Regions from separate parts of the Lactobacillus sp. M0390 genome, predicted to be linked through region 2. Evidence: predicted binding sites of a transcription regulator. Region 2 holds the regulator's gene; each other region holds the start of a gene.
The links. Region 2 encodes NrdR, which represses ribonucleotide reductase genes. Its sites were predicted from a motif close to ACACNATATATNGTGT; they were not measured.
Positions count from the first base shown of each region.

Region 1: H3R25_RS06160 (deoxynucleoside kinase) is a predicted target of NrdR. The motif match lies at 1,593-1,608, and genes of this name have one in related genera.
Region 3: nrdJ (ribonucleoside-triphosphate reductase, adenosylcobalamin-dependent) is a predicted target of NrdR. The motif match lies at 2,058-2,073, and genes of this name have one in related genera.

Region 1 covers NZ_JACFPH010000002.1:455,569-459,860, forward strand. The annotation lists gene amaP (alkaline shock response membrane anchor protein AmaP) at 99-653, shown strand; gene H3R25_RS06150 (DUF2273 domain-containing protein) at 665-853, shown strand; gene H3R25_RS06155 (Asp23/Gls24 family envelope stress response protein) at 874-1,374, shown strand; gene H3R25_RS06160 (deoxynucleoside kinase) at 1,650-2,300, shown strand; gene H3R25_RS06165 (deoxynucleoside kinase) at 2,312-2,998, shown strand; gene H3R25_RS06170 (amino acid ABC transporter permease) at 3,212-3,853, shown strand; gene H3R25_RS06175 (amino acid ABC transporter ATP-binding protein) at 3,869-4,292, shown strand, end outside.
Region 2 covers NZ_JACFPH010000001.1:802,791-807,082, reverse strand. The annotation lists gene polA (DNA polymerase I) at 1-128, shown strand, start outside; gene mutM (DNA-formamidopyrimidine glycosylase) at 141-971, shown strand; gene coaE (dephospho-CoA kinase) at 968-1,570, shown strand; gene nrdR (transcriptional regulator NrdR) at 1,572-2,039, shown strand; gene H3R25_RS03830 (DnaD domain protein) at 2,042-3,388, shown strand; gene dnaI (primosomal protein DnaI) at 3,397-4,292, shown strand, end outside.
Region 3 covers NZ_JACFPH010000006.1:46,775-51,066, forward strand. The annotation lists gene nrdJ (ribonucleoside-triphosphate reductase, adenosylcobalamin-dependent) at 1-1,984, opposite strand, end outside; gene H3R25_RS08515 (YjjG family noncanonical pyrimidine nucleotidase) at 2,605-3,312, shown strand; gene H3R25_RS08520 (aldo/keto reductase) at 3,378-4,241, shown strand; gene proC (pyrroline-5-carboxylate reductase) at 4,266-4,292, shown strand, end outside.

The DNA.
Region 1 (4,292 bases), on a different contig from region 2:
ATTTCGTATTAGCGCTGTATATAAACAGGTGCATATCACTAACGCTAACAAAATAATCCGTATTATGATTAGGTTAGAGCATGAGAGGATGTGATAAATTGAAACGAAGTAAAAAATGGTTACTGGTAGTTTTTCTGCTTTTACTACTGCCTCTGCCAATTTATCTCTTATGGGAAACTAGTGGCTTTTGGCAAAAGTATTTAAGGCTTAGCATCCCCAAATTGGGTACATTAAATCCTATTTTCGAATGGTATCTAATCGGTGCTAGTGCCATTGTTCTTTTGGCTTTAATCATTAGTTTATTAATCATTCTATTCTGGCCAGTTCAGCGCTACTTCACCTTAATTCATAAGCGCGATGGACAAGTCAGAGTTAATAGTAAGGCGATTAACGGTTACGTCATGAATTCTTTATCTGAATTACCTTTTATTAATAAGGCAAAAGTTGATTCTAAGCTTACTAATCATAAAATCAAAATCAGGATTAGTGGTAATTTAGGACATGGCGACAACGTTAACGCTGTTCTTGAGCAATACCTTGAAGAGCTTAAAGGTAATCTTAGTCAACTTTTGGGAATCGAGCAGAAACCAAAAATCAAAATTAAGTTTGTTAACTATCAAAACTCTGATAAGCCCGAGACACGCGTTCAATAAAGGAGGCAAAAATGAATAAAATTTTGCAGGAACACCTCCCAGAAATATGCGGTGCAGTAATCGGCTTGTTACTAGCATTTTGTTTTTTGGGATTAGGCTTTTTTAAAACTATTTTTGTCATTGTGTTACTAGCATTAGGCTTTCTAGCTGGGCATTATTGGCCCCTGTTAAAAAGCTTGGTAAGTAAACAACAACACTAAATGAAAGGAATTGAATTATTATGGTACAAAATAACAACAACTCAAAACAAGAAGTTAAAGGCGACTTAACATATGACTCTAAAGTAATCCAAAAGATTGTCGGCATTGCTTTGGCAGACGTTAAAGGACTATTAACTGTTAATGGCGGCTTCTTCTCTAACTTAGCTGATAAGATTGTTAACAGTGATGACGTAACTAATGGTGTTAACGTCGAAGTCGGTAAAAAGCAAGTTGCTGTCGACATTGAAATCGTTGCAGAATACGGTACTGACATTCCTAAACTTTATGACGAAATTAGACAAAAGATTTATGACAAGGTTAAAGAAATGACAGGCTTAGATACTGTTGAAGTTAACGTCACAGTAGTTGATATCAAGACCAAGGAAGAGCATGAAAAGGACTCTGTCAGCTTGCAAGATCGTCTAACCGGTGCCACTCAAGACGCCAAAGAAAAGATTGACGAACAAAAAGATAAGGCTGAAGATAAAAAAGAAGAAAAGAAAGAAGATCGTGTTAAGTAGCGCATCTTAACCAATCTATTCAAAAAGTGAAGTGTTTCAAACTATGCACTTCACTTTTTGTTTTACCTTAGTTTCACGTGTAACAATCCTTAAATCTTTTTATCTTGAAAATATATATTTACATATCTTTATCAAACTATAAGCAAATTTTTTAGTCTGCACTATGCAAAATCACTTGACATTTTTGCCTCAATGCAAATTAAATTTCTTCTTGTTTACCACTATATCTCGTATTAAACTAGATATTAATCTATATATTGTATTTAAGAAAGAGCGTGATTCAAGTTATTGTTTTAAGCGGGCCTATTGGAGCCGGTAAATCCAGTTTAACCAGTATTTTAGCTGAACATTTAGGAACTCAAGCCTTTTATGAAGGCGTTGATAGTAATCCGGTTCTTCCTTTATATTACCAGGACATGAAACGGTACACTTTTTTACTTAACATCTATCTACTTAACCACCGGTTAGCGCAAATCAATCAAGCAGTTAAAGAGAAAAACAGTGTTTCTGACCGTTCTATTTACGAAGATGCCCTCTTTTTCCAAATGAATGCGGAAAGCAACGTCGCTGATCCTACCGAATTTAAGATTTACGACAGTTTACTTGAAAACATGATGGAAGATACCCCAGGAAATCCTAGTAAAAAACCTGATCTCTTGATTTATATCCGTGTGTCACTAGATACCATGCTAAAACGAATCGAGAAGCGTGGTCGGTCTTATGAGCAAATCTCGACTGATCCCAGTCTGAAAGATTATTATGCACGCTTAATTCGCTATTATGAGCCTTGGTACGAAAAGTATGATGCCTCACCTAAGATTGTAATTGACGGTGATAAGTATGACTTTATCGGTGATGAAGGTGCTAAAAAGGAAGTTTTAAGCCAGATAGATAGCAAGCTGCGTGAAATTGGCAGTCTAGAATAAGAAGGAACGTGATGACAGTTATTGTTTTAAGTGGCCCTATTGGAGCCGGTAAATCCAGTTTAACCAGTATTTTAGCCAAATATTTAGGAACTAAGCCATTTTACGAAAGTGTTGACGATAATCCAGTCTTACCACTTTTTTACGCTGATCCTAAAAAGTATGCGTTTCTGCTTCAGGTGTTTTTCCTTAATACACGTTTTCGCAGCATTAAGGACGCATTAACCGACGATAATAACGTGCTTGATCGTTCTATCTATGAAGATGCACTCTTCTTCCAAATGAATGCCGATATTGGACGTGCAACTAAAGAAGAAGTTGACACTTACTATGAGCTTTTAAACAATATGATGAATGAGCTCAAAAATATGCCAAAAAAGAACCCTGATTTGCTCGTCCATATCAATGTTTCATACGAGACGATGCTTAAACGTATTCAAAAGCGTGGTCGCCCGTACGAACAGCTTAGTTATGATTCAACGCTTGAAGATTATTACAAACGACTATTACGTTATTATAAGCCTTGGTATGAAAAATATGATTATTCACCTAAAATGGAAATTAATGGTGATGAGCTTGATTTTATGACCAATGAACATGATCGTGAGATTGTTTTAAATCAAATTGTCGATAAATTAAAAGAGATTGGTAAATTACCTGAATCATGGGATAAGCCAACCAAGGTCGAACTCGATGCATAATCAGTAAAGCAATCAACTTGCATATTGTAGTGAAAAGCCGTTTTTAGATATTTAGTCTAAAAAACGGCTTTTTGTTTTGTTAAATTTCTTGCTGAGCAGTCTAAAATAACTTTTTACACTATTACCATTTTATTATTAAAAAAATATGTGCTATTCTGTCATAAATGTAATTTTTTGCTCATTATTTCAGTTTACGCTTTAAAGGAGAATAAGATGAATTATATAATCTCAATCATGCCTTCTCTACTTTCTGGAGCTAAAATGACCCTGATTCTATTCTTATGGACCTTGATCATTTCTATCCCACTTGGAATCATTGTTAGTTTGGGTTTAATTTCACATTTTAAAATTATACGTGCTATTTTAAAATTTTATATCTGGATTATGCGTGGTACGCCATTGTTACTACAACTAATCTTTATTTTTTATGGACTGCCAATCATTGGCATCATTTTCCAACGATACAATGCTGCCTTATTCGCTTTTATCTTAAACTATACTGCTTACTTTGCAGAAATATTCCGTGGTGGTTTTCAGTCTGTGCCTGTCGGCCAATATGAAAGTGCGCACGTTCTGCAGCTCACAAAATGGCAAACTTTGCGACATATTATTATTCCCCAAGTAAGCAAAATTGTTATACCGTCAATTGGCAATGAAGTGATCAATTTAGTCAAGGACACTTCCCTTGTTTATGTTATTGGCTTGGGTGAACTCCTACGTGCAGGAAACGTTGCAACTGCACGAGACGTTACACTTGTGCCATTAGTTCTAGTTGGTATTATCTATCTACTAATGACCGGTATTGCATCGTTTATTTTAAAGAAAATCGAACACAGTTACTCTAAGTGGAAATAATAAGGGGAATGATTCATGCTTGAATTAAAGAATATTACTAAAAAATTTGGCTCTCGAACAATTTTAAATAAGCTAAACTTAACAATTCCCGATCAAGAGATATTAGCAATAGTCGGACCTTCGGGTGCCGGCAAAACAACTCTTCTACGTTGCCTTAGTGGCTTAGAAAAAGTCGATTCTGGTCAGTTTCTCTGGAACAATCAAGAATTTGATCCAACTGAACCAAGTAAAGATAATCAAATTACTGGTGTTGTTTTTCAAAGTTACGAATTGTTTCCCAATTTGACCATCATTGACAATATCACACTCGCACCTAGATTGGTTTTAAAAGAAGATAATAGCCAGGCTCTACAGACAGCTAAGCAATTGCTTCACGATCTAGACTTAACTGGCAAAGAAGAACTGTATCCATATCAGCTGTCTGGTGGTCAAAAGCAGA
Region 2 (4,292 bases):
ATGTTCCAAAAGATGAACTTGAAACAATTAAGAAGATTGTGCCTGAAGTAATGCAATCAGCAGTTAGATTAGATATTCCTTTAGTTGCTGATTCAGGTTATGGTCACAACTGGTTTGATGCCAAATAAGGAGTATAAGTAATGCCAGAAATGCCAGAGGTTGAAACGGTACGTCGTACCTTATTACCACTGATTAAAGGAAAAACAATAAAAAAAGTTACGTTGTGGTACCCCAAAATTATTGCCAGTGACCCGCAAGAATTTGAACAGCAATTAGTTAATAAAAAAATAGAAACGATTGATCGCTATGCGAAGTACTTGTTGATTAGGTTGAGTGGGAATTTGACGGTAGTTTCTCATTTGCGCATGGAAGGCAAGTATCGCTTAGTTAAAGAAAACACGAAAAAAGATAAGCATGATCATGTTCAGTTTGTTTTTACTGATGGTTCAGCTTTGAGATATAACGATGTTCGTAAATTCGGTAGAATGCAGTTAGTTAAAACTGGAACGGAAAAAGAAGTAACTGGTATCAGTAAACTGGGACCAGAACCTAATTCGCCAAATTTTACGATTGCTGCTTTTACTGAGGGACTGGCGCGCAAAAAAAAGAGTATTAAGAATACGCTTCTTGACCAGTCTGTGGTTGCCGGACTAGGTAATATCTATGTTGATGAAGTTTTATGGGAAACCAAAATTCATCCTTTGAGTATGGCCAATGCTCTGCCCAAAACTAAAATCAAACAGCTTCACGATAACATTAATTCTTTAATTGAATTGGCGATTGAAGAACGAGGAACTACGGTTCATACATACCTTGATGCTAATGGAAAAACCGGTGGTTTTCAGGAAATGCTCAAAGTTTATGGTCATAAGGGAGAGCCATGCGTTCGTTGTGACACACCATTAGAAAAAATAAAAGTTTCGGGCCGAGGGACTACATTTTGTCCCCACTGTCAGGTAATTTATAAATGACTTTAGTACTTGGCTTAACAGGTGGAATTGCAAGTGGAAAAAGCACGGCAGATGCTTTTTTCCTTAAGCGCAATTTACCTGTTATTGACAGCGATGTGATTGCACATGACATTTTAAATATCGGTCAGTTAGGTTATAAAAAAGTGATTAGTTACTTTGGCCAAGATATTTTAAATTCTGATCGTACACTTAATCGCAAAAAGTTAGGACAAATTGTTTTTAATGATCAAAGTAAGTTAAATGTGCTTAACCAGATAACACATCCATTGATTTTTAGCGAAATTGAAGATAAAATTACGCAAAATAAACTTTTAAAGAAACCAGTAGTTATTGTAGATGCACCTTTATTATTTGAAACTAAAGTAAAAGATTATTGCGATAAGACCTTGTTAATTGCGGTTCCAGAGGAGTTGCAATTGCAGCGATTAATGACACGTGATCACCTAAATAAAACTGAGGCTTTAAATAGAATAAAAACACAGATGCCACTATCGCAAAAGGAAAAATTAGCAGATTATGTCATCACAAATACTGGTACAATAAAAGAGCTAGAAACTAAATTAGCAAACCTGCTATGTGAACTAAAAGAGGAGGACTAAGATGGAATGTCCTAATTGTCGGCAAAATGCCTCACGTGTAATCGATTCGCGTCCAAGTGATGAAAATCGTGCAATTAGACGCAGAAGAGAATGTGAAAACTGTGGCTTTCGCTTTACTACTTTTGAGCGAATTGAAACAACGCCATTATTAGTAATTAAGAATGATAATACTAGAGAGCCGTTTAATCGTAAAAAGATTCTGCATGGTGTAATGGCAGCTGGACAAAAGCGTCCAATTACCAGTGCACAATTTGAAGAACTAGTTGATCACGTTGAAAACAAGGTTAGACAGCAAGGTGTAAGTGAAATATCTTCGAAAAAAATCGGTCAATTGGTGATGGATGAATTAGCTGAACTAGATGATGTTGCTTATATTCGTTTTGCATCGATTTACCGCGAATTTAAAGATATGTCGAGTTTCATGAAGACAATGGAGGATATGATTGCTAAAAGAGAGAAAGGAAATTAGAAATGTTTGAGACAGATAATCCCAAACAACCTTTTTTTATTGCTAATCATATTGACCTATATCCAGCTGATATTCGTATTTTAGTAAAGCTTTATCAGCCTTTAATTGGCTCTCTTGCTCTTTCCATGTACCTTAGTCTGAATGAAGACTATAATTCTGGTGCAATGCTATCTGATTCAACTGGCTTATACGCGTTACAAGAACAGCTTGATTGCAACCTTAAAAGTCTTTTTATTGCGCTGCATAAGCTTGAAGGTACTGGTTTGATTCAAACACGCATGATTGAAAATGAAATTATGGGTCAGGTACTAGTTTTTCAGCTAGCAAAGGTGCCAAGTAGTAATGAATTTTTTGCTACTCCTCTTTTAGCCAGTTTGCTTAAGGAAAAAATTGGTGTTAGCGCATTTCAAAAATTGAGTCATGTCTTTGCCCAAGAAGGTAGTCAGAACTTAAACCAACCTAATGGCTTAGCGACCGCAACTGATGTTTCTGCCTCATTCATGGACGTCTTTCGTTTACCCGATCAAGAAGCAATTGAACCTTCAATTGAAGTGAAACAGGCTGCTCAAGAAAACCAGATTGCTAAACCTGTTCAGGCAAGTATCAAACAAGATGACAAGATTGACTGGGATTTTATGAAGCAGCAGTTTGAGATTTATCAGATTCCGGAGACAGAAATTGATCGCAACCGCGAAGCAATTCGGGCCGTTATGCGCACCTATGGTTTGTCCGAACAAGAATTTGTTGATGAGGCTTTGTCATGCTTACACGGAGACTATCAGCTTGATATGTCCTTAATTAAAAAGACAATCGCAAACAGTATCCATGCTCAAACAACACGTGAGCAACTTAGAAGAGTTACGCGTACTGAAGAAACTAGTCCTTCAAATGCGCATTTTAGTGAACAAGAACAAAAACTTTTACAACTTGCGAAGAGTAAATCTCCAGCTCAGTTTTTATATTATCTAAAAACTGAACGTCATGATTATGTTGATGCTAGCGAATATCATGTCCTTGACAGTTTATATAATGAAAAAGGGATACCAGCTGAATTGCTGAATCTTTTGACCTACGCTTGTCTAAAAAGCGGACCGAATATTTCCTATCGTTTAGCGAATAAAATCCTGCATGATTGGTTGCAACATGGTGTGAAGACAGGTGAGCAAGCACTTGACTATATGAATAAACGTGAGCAAAATAAAGGAAAATATCCTCGTTATACTCAGGCAAAAAGGGTTGAAAAAGCAACGGACTGGAGCAAGAAAAAAGCTACAGTTAAATCAGACGTTTCTTCGGCAGATTTAAAGAACTTTTTCAAGAACTTTGAAGACCAAAATGGCATGAAGTAGGTGAATCTATGGAACCGATTAATAAATTTATTTCTGGAAAGAATCATCCAGCAGCTAAAAAAATTGATCCAGCTCAGATTAGGCAACAAGTTTTAGCTGAACCGGCTGTCAGTCAGTTCATTAACGCTCATCAGGACAAAATAACGGATGAAATGATTGATAAGAGCATGTCTGCTCTTTTTGAATTTTATTTGTTTCAACAAAATAAAAAGGATCCAGTCACGCAAGGCTTTAAACCGAAATTGATTCTAAATACTAATGCGATTGATATTACTTACGTTCCTGAAGACAGTAAGATTGAACATGATCGGGAAGTTAGTGCCAGAAAGAATCTGCGTTTAATTGATCTGCCAACCAGTTTGCATGATGTTAAACTCAGTCAAGTTGAGATAACGCCTGAAAGAAAGCAAGCAATGGCTGATATTGGTCAATTCTTGAGTGCCTACTCTAAGAATATTCATCAAAAAGGTCTATTTTTATCGGGTAGTTTTGGAGTAGGTAAAACTTTCATTCTTGCTGGCTTGGCAAATTCACTTGCAATGATGAATAAGCGTATTGTTTTCATGCATGTGCCTAATTTCATTGCCGGTCTTTCAAGTCATTTTAATGATAATAGCCTGCCGGAAGAGGTACAGCGAATTTCAAGTTGTGATGTACTAATTTTGGATGATATTGGTGCTGAAAATCTCAGTCAGTGGTCTCGTGACGAAGTTTTAGCAGTAATCCTGCAATCCAGGATGGACAATCAATTGCCGACTTTCTTTTCTTCCAATTTCTCGATGAACGATTTGGAAGAACATTTTAAGGAGACTAAAAATGCAATAGATCCAGTTAAAGCTGCAAGACTAATGGAAAGAGTACGGACTTTGGCTAAAGAGGTCGTTGTTTCTGGTCCTAATAGACG
Region 3 (4,292 bases), on a different contig from region 2:
CATTGCTTTGGAAAGTGACAGTACAACTAACCGCATTATCGGACCAGTAGGTTTGTAAAAATGCTTGAGTTGCAAACTGTTCTTCAATTGAAACAGTACCTGCAGAAGCAAAGTTTTTGCTGTCTGCATGAGCTGCTCTTAATGGAAATTCTACACAAATAGTATTTGGTGAATAGATATCTGGTTCTGAGTAGTAACCACAAGCATCAAGGGCCTTGAGTAAAGGATCTGAGGCTTGGAATCTGATTCTTTGAATTAGATAGCCAGCGTAGTGGAAGTGCATACCTTCAGAAGCACCTGCAAGTTTAGCAACAGTACCAGATGGTTTAACAGTGGTGTGTTTGATAGAAGGATTGCAATTTAAAGCCTTACTGTAGTCTTGATCGGCATCAATTACTGCTTGATATGCTTCTTCGACCATTTTGATTCCCTTAGGATCATAAATTGGCTTTTTAATTTTTGCGCCTGTCTCTTCGTCGATACTGTCTTCAAAGCCGGTAACAACCCGATGACCTAAATCATTTAAGAGCCAATCTTGGATACCTGACATTGAAACACCGATTCGTCTGTTCTTGTAGATGATGTTGCGGGAAACTTCCCAGTCGTATTCACTAAAAGTTACACGCTTGGTATAACGGGTAGCCAGTTTGAAGACCTCTTTTAAGTCCCAACCTTGTTCTTCAGCAATGTAAGGAAAAACTTCAAATAAGTTACATGGCTCACCGTTGGCTAGTGAAATCTCACCACATGGGTTTGTTCCTTCAACTTCGCCATCAATGCCTTCTTGATAACCATCAATAATACGGCCGTAATTACGTGACAAGTCTAAGTTAACAACACCAGGTTCACCGTTTTCTCTAATACCAGCGGCAATTGGTTCGTATCCATCGAATTTAGCGTCAATCGCAACGCTATTGTTTGAAGCCCAACGGTGATGATATAGCTTATCTTTATCTTGCTTCATTGTGATGAAATCTTGATCATCGTTAGAGCCTAATGCTAATTCAGCAGACCGTCTAACATTTCCTGCAACAACAGTTTTCCCGATTAAGTTGCAAATGTCTGTACCATCAACTGAGGTGATTTTTGTACCAACACGATTATTGATAATGTCGTTAATCTCAAACAGCATTTCGACCAATGGCATTGGGCCAGAAGCAGTACCACCAAAACCGTGAATTTTTGCACCGTAAGGACGAATACCACTGATGTCTAAAACCAACTTCTGTTTATTTTCAGGATTGGTCTCCTTAAAGTGCATATCGATTAAACGAGCATTAGCTAAAACCCAACCTTCACGGGTGTCAGATAAATCGTAATAGATATAGTCATCCGAATTCTGATTTTGCTTTACCCACTCACTTTTATCAGTTGCTCCAAGCTTAACGGAGTCGTCATAAGAAGCACTAGCCTTGTCGATTACAATCGTTAAATCGATTTTATTGTCAACTGAGGGAATTTTTTGGATATTGTCCTGAACGACGGAAAAGCCAACGCCGCCACCTTTCATCAATTGGTCAAAGACGAAAGAAAATGGCATTGAAAGAGCTTCTTGATTTTTGTCCAAATAGTCAGGCACGATATGACTATCACCATATTTCTGTGGTTTGATAGCAATAAACCAGCAATTGTTTAAGGAATCACCATTACGTCTTTGGTAATCAGTCCCAGAAACCCACAAGTTCCGTCCAGACGGAGTGGAAGCAAGGCCATAAATAAGCTTGAATAAACGCTTAGCTTCGTCTGTCAGTTCCTCAACCACATCTTCAGAAGGCGAATCAGTTAAGCGTGGATCAAGGTTAATGTTGCCTTCCACAACACGCTTAACTGTTTCGTCCCATTCTTCAGCGCGATTATATTCAGGAAGCCAGCGTGCATAAGTCCGCTTGTACGTGACCCAGCCAAGTTCTCCCCAGTGAGGCGAAACATTTTGTTTCACTTGATCAATATAAGCCTGATCCAAGCTTATTCTTGCATTTTTCATATACAAAATATCTCCTCATAAAATAACACTTTGTTTCACATACACATCATGTATGGTGTCTAAAAAGACTATAACACAATATCTTGTATTTACCAGCGGATATGCAGCAGTCAAATCCGAACAAAAAAAGATGATTTAAGGCGGCAGTAGGAGAAAAAGATTTTCAAAAAAATCATATAGCAATCAGCGTATAGAAAAAGCACAATAAACTAAAAAAAGCTTATTGTGCTTCAAAAAGACTAATAAAAAAGAGTTAACGACCAATTGCTGTGAAGAGCAGGAGAAGTATTCCTCCCAAAATAGCAAAAGGAATTAGTAAATGAATAAAGAAAATGAAGATTAAACCGCATGCCAGTATAAATAATAAAATTTTAATTATCCCAACACCTAGTTTAGCCAGTGCCCAGATCAATGCAAAAATTAGTAATAAAGTAAGCATACTAGTATTTCCTCCTGATTTATTTGGTAAGCAATTATACCTCAAGCGCAGTTACTTAAAATGAGTTTTACCTAAATTTAACAAAAAGATAATTATGTTTTTTATGAGTAATTTACTGGTATAATATTTTTCCGTAGCAGTATTTATTTCCCGGGAAATAATTGGAAAGGATGAAAAATACTTGCGTTTTAGACAAATTATTTTTGATGTAGATGACACACTAATCGATTTCGCGGATACGGAGAATTTCGCGCTCCATCGTCTTTTTAACGCGCATCACTGGCCACTAACAGAGGACTTGCAGCGCCGTTACCACTCATATAATCAAAGTTTATGGCGTCAGCTTGAAACTGGTGCATTAACATATGATCAATTGAGTGAAATGGTTTTTCATAATTTTATCAAAGAAAACTATCATATTAATGTTGATGGACTTGCCATTATGGATGAATATCGTTCATACTTCAGTCAAGCTTATAAGTTGCTACCTGGTGTAGAAGATACGCTTCGCTTTGCCAAAAAGAGTGGGTACGAGTTAACCATTTTAAGTAATGGTGAAGCCTATATGCAGCGCCACCGCTTAGAGCTAGCTGGAATTAAGAACTATTTTAATTTAATTATTACTTCTGAAGAAGCAGGTTATTCAAAACCTGATGCTCGAATTTTTGATTACTTTTTTGACCGGGCGGAATATGGTCCTGAAGAAACAGTATTTTTTGGAGATGGTTTACAATCAGATATTTTAGGTGCAGAAAACTATGGTTTTAGCAGTGTCTGGTATAACCATCGCGGGCGAAAAAATAACATGAATTTACATCCTTTGTGTGAAGTGAAAACATATCCCGAATTCGTGAAACTGTTAAAAAATGACTTTGAAAGAATTAATTAGCAATTTGTCAAATTTGATGTGGCAGCATATATATTATTCGATATAATATAACAGAGGTGAAAATAATGACTGTCAAAATTAGTTCTTTAAATGATAGATATTTTTTAAATAACGGAGCTAAGATGCCTACTATAGGTTTCGGAACTTGGCAAACGCCAGATGGCGATGTTGCCAAAAACTCCGTTATTGATGCAATTAATGCGGGGTACCGTTTGATTGATACTGCTGCTGCTTACGGCAACGAGGAGAGTGTTGGTAAGGGCATTAAGGAAAGTGGTATTAACCGTTATGATTTATTTGTTACAACTAAATTGTGGAATGATAAGCATGGCTATCAGGAAACAATTCAAGCAATTGACGAAAGTTTAGAAAAACTAGGGTTAGATTATCTTGATCTGTACTTAATTCACTGGCCAAATCCAAAAGCAGTGCGTGATCATTGGGCAGAATTAAACGCAGAGAGTTGGCTCGCAATGGAAGATCAGTACAAGGCAGGAAAGCTTCGTGCGATTGGGGTTTCAAACTTTAGACGTGAGCACATGGATGAATTACTAAAAACCGCTTCTATTCGTCCAGCTGTCAATCAAATCTACTTAAATCCGAGTGATATGCAGGAAGACGTTGTTTCATATAATAATGAACTTAACATTTTAAGTGAAGCATATAGTCCATTAGGAACAGGCGGCTTAATTGGAAATAAAACTGTTAGTGAAGTGGCTGAGCATTATGGTAAAACTCCTGCTCAAGTACTCTTACGTTGGTCACTTCAACATCAGTTTGCACCACTTCCAAAATCTGTTCATACTGATAGAATAAAAGAAAATGTAGATATTTTTGATTTTGTAATCGATGAAGAAGATATGAAGACTTTGGACGGGTTGCATGGTGCTGCTGACCTTGCAACTGATCCTGATAAAACAAACTTCTAAAGTTAACAATTAAGGTGAAGAGCAATGAAAATAGGATTCATAGGTACCGGT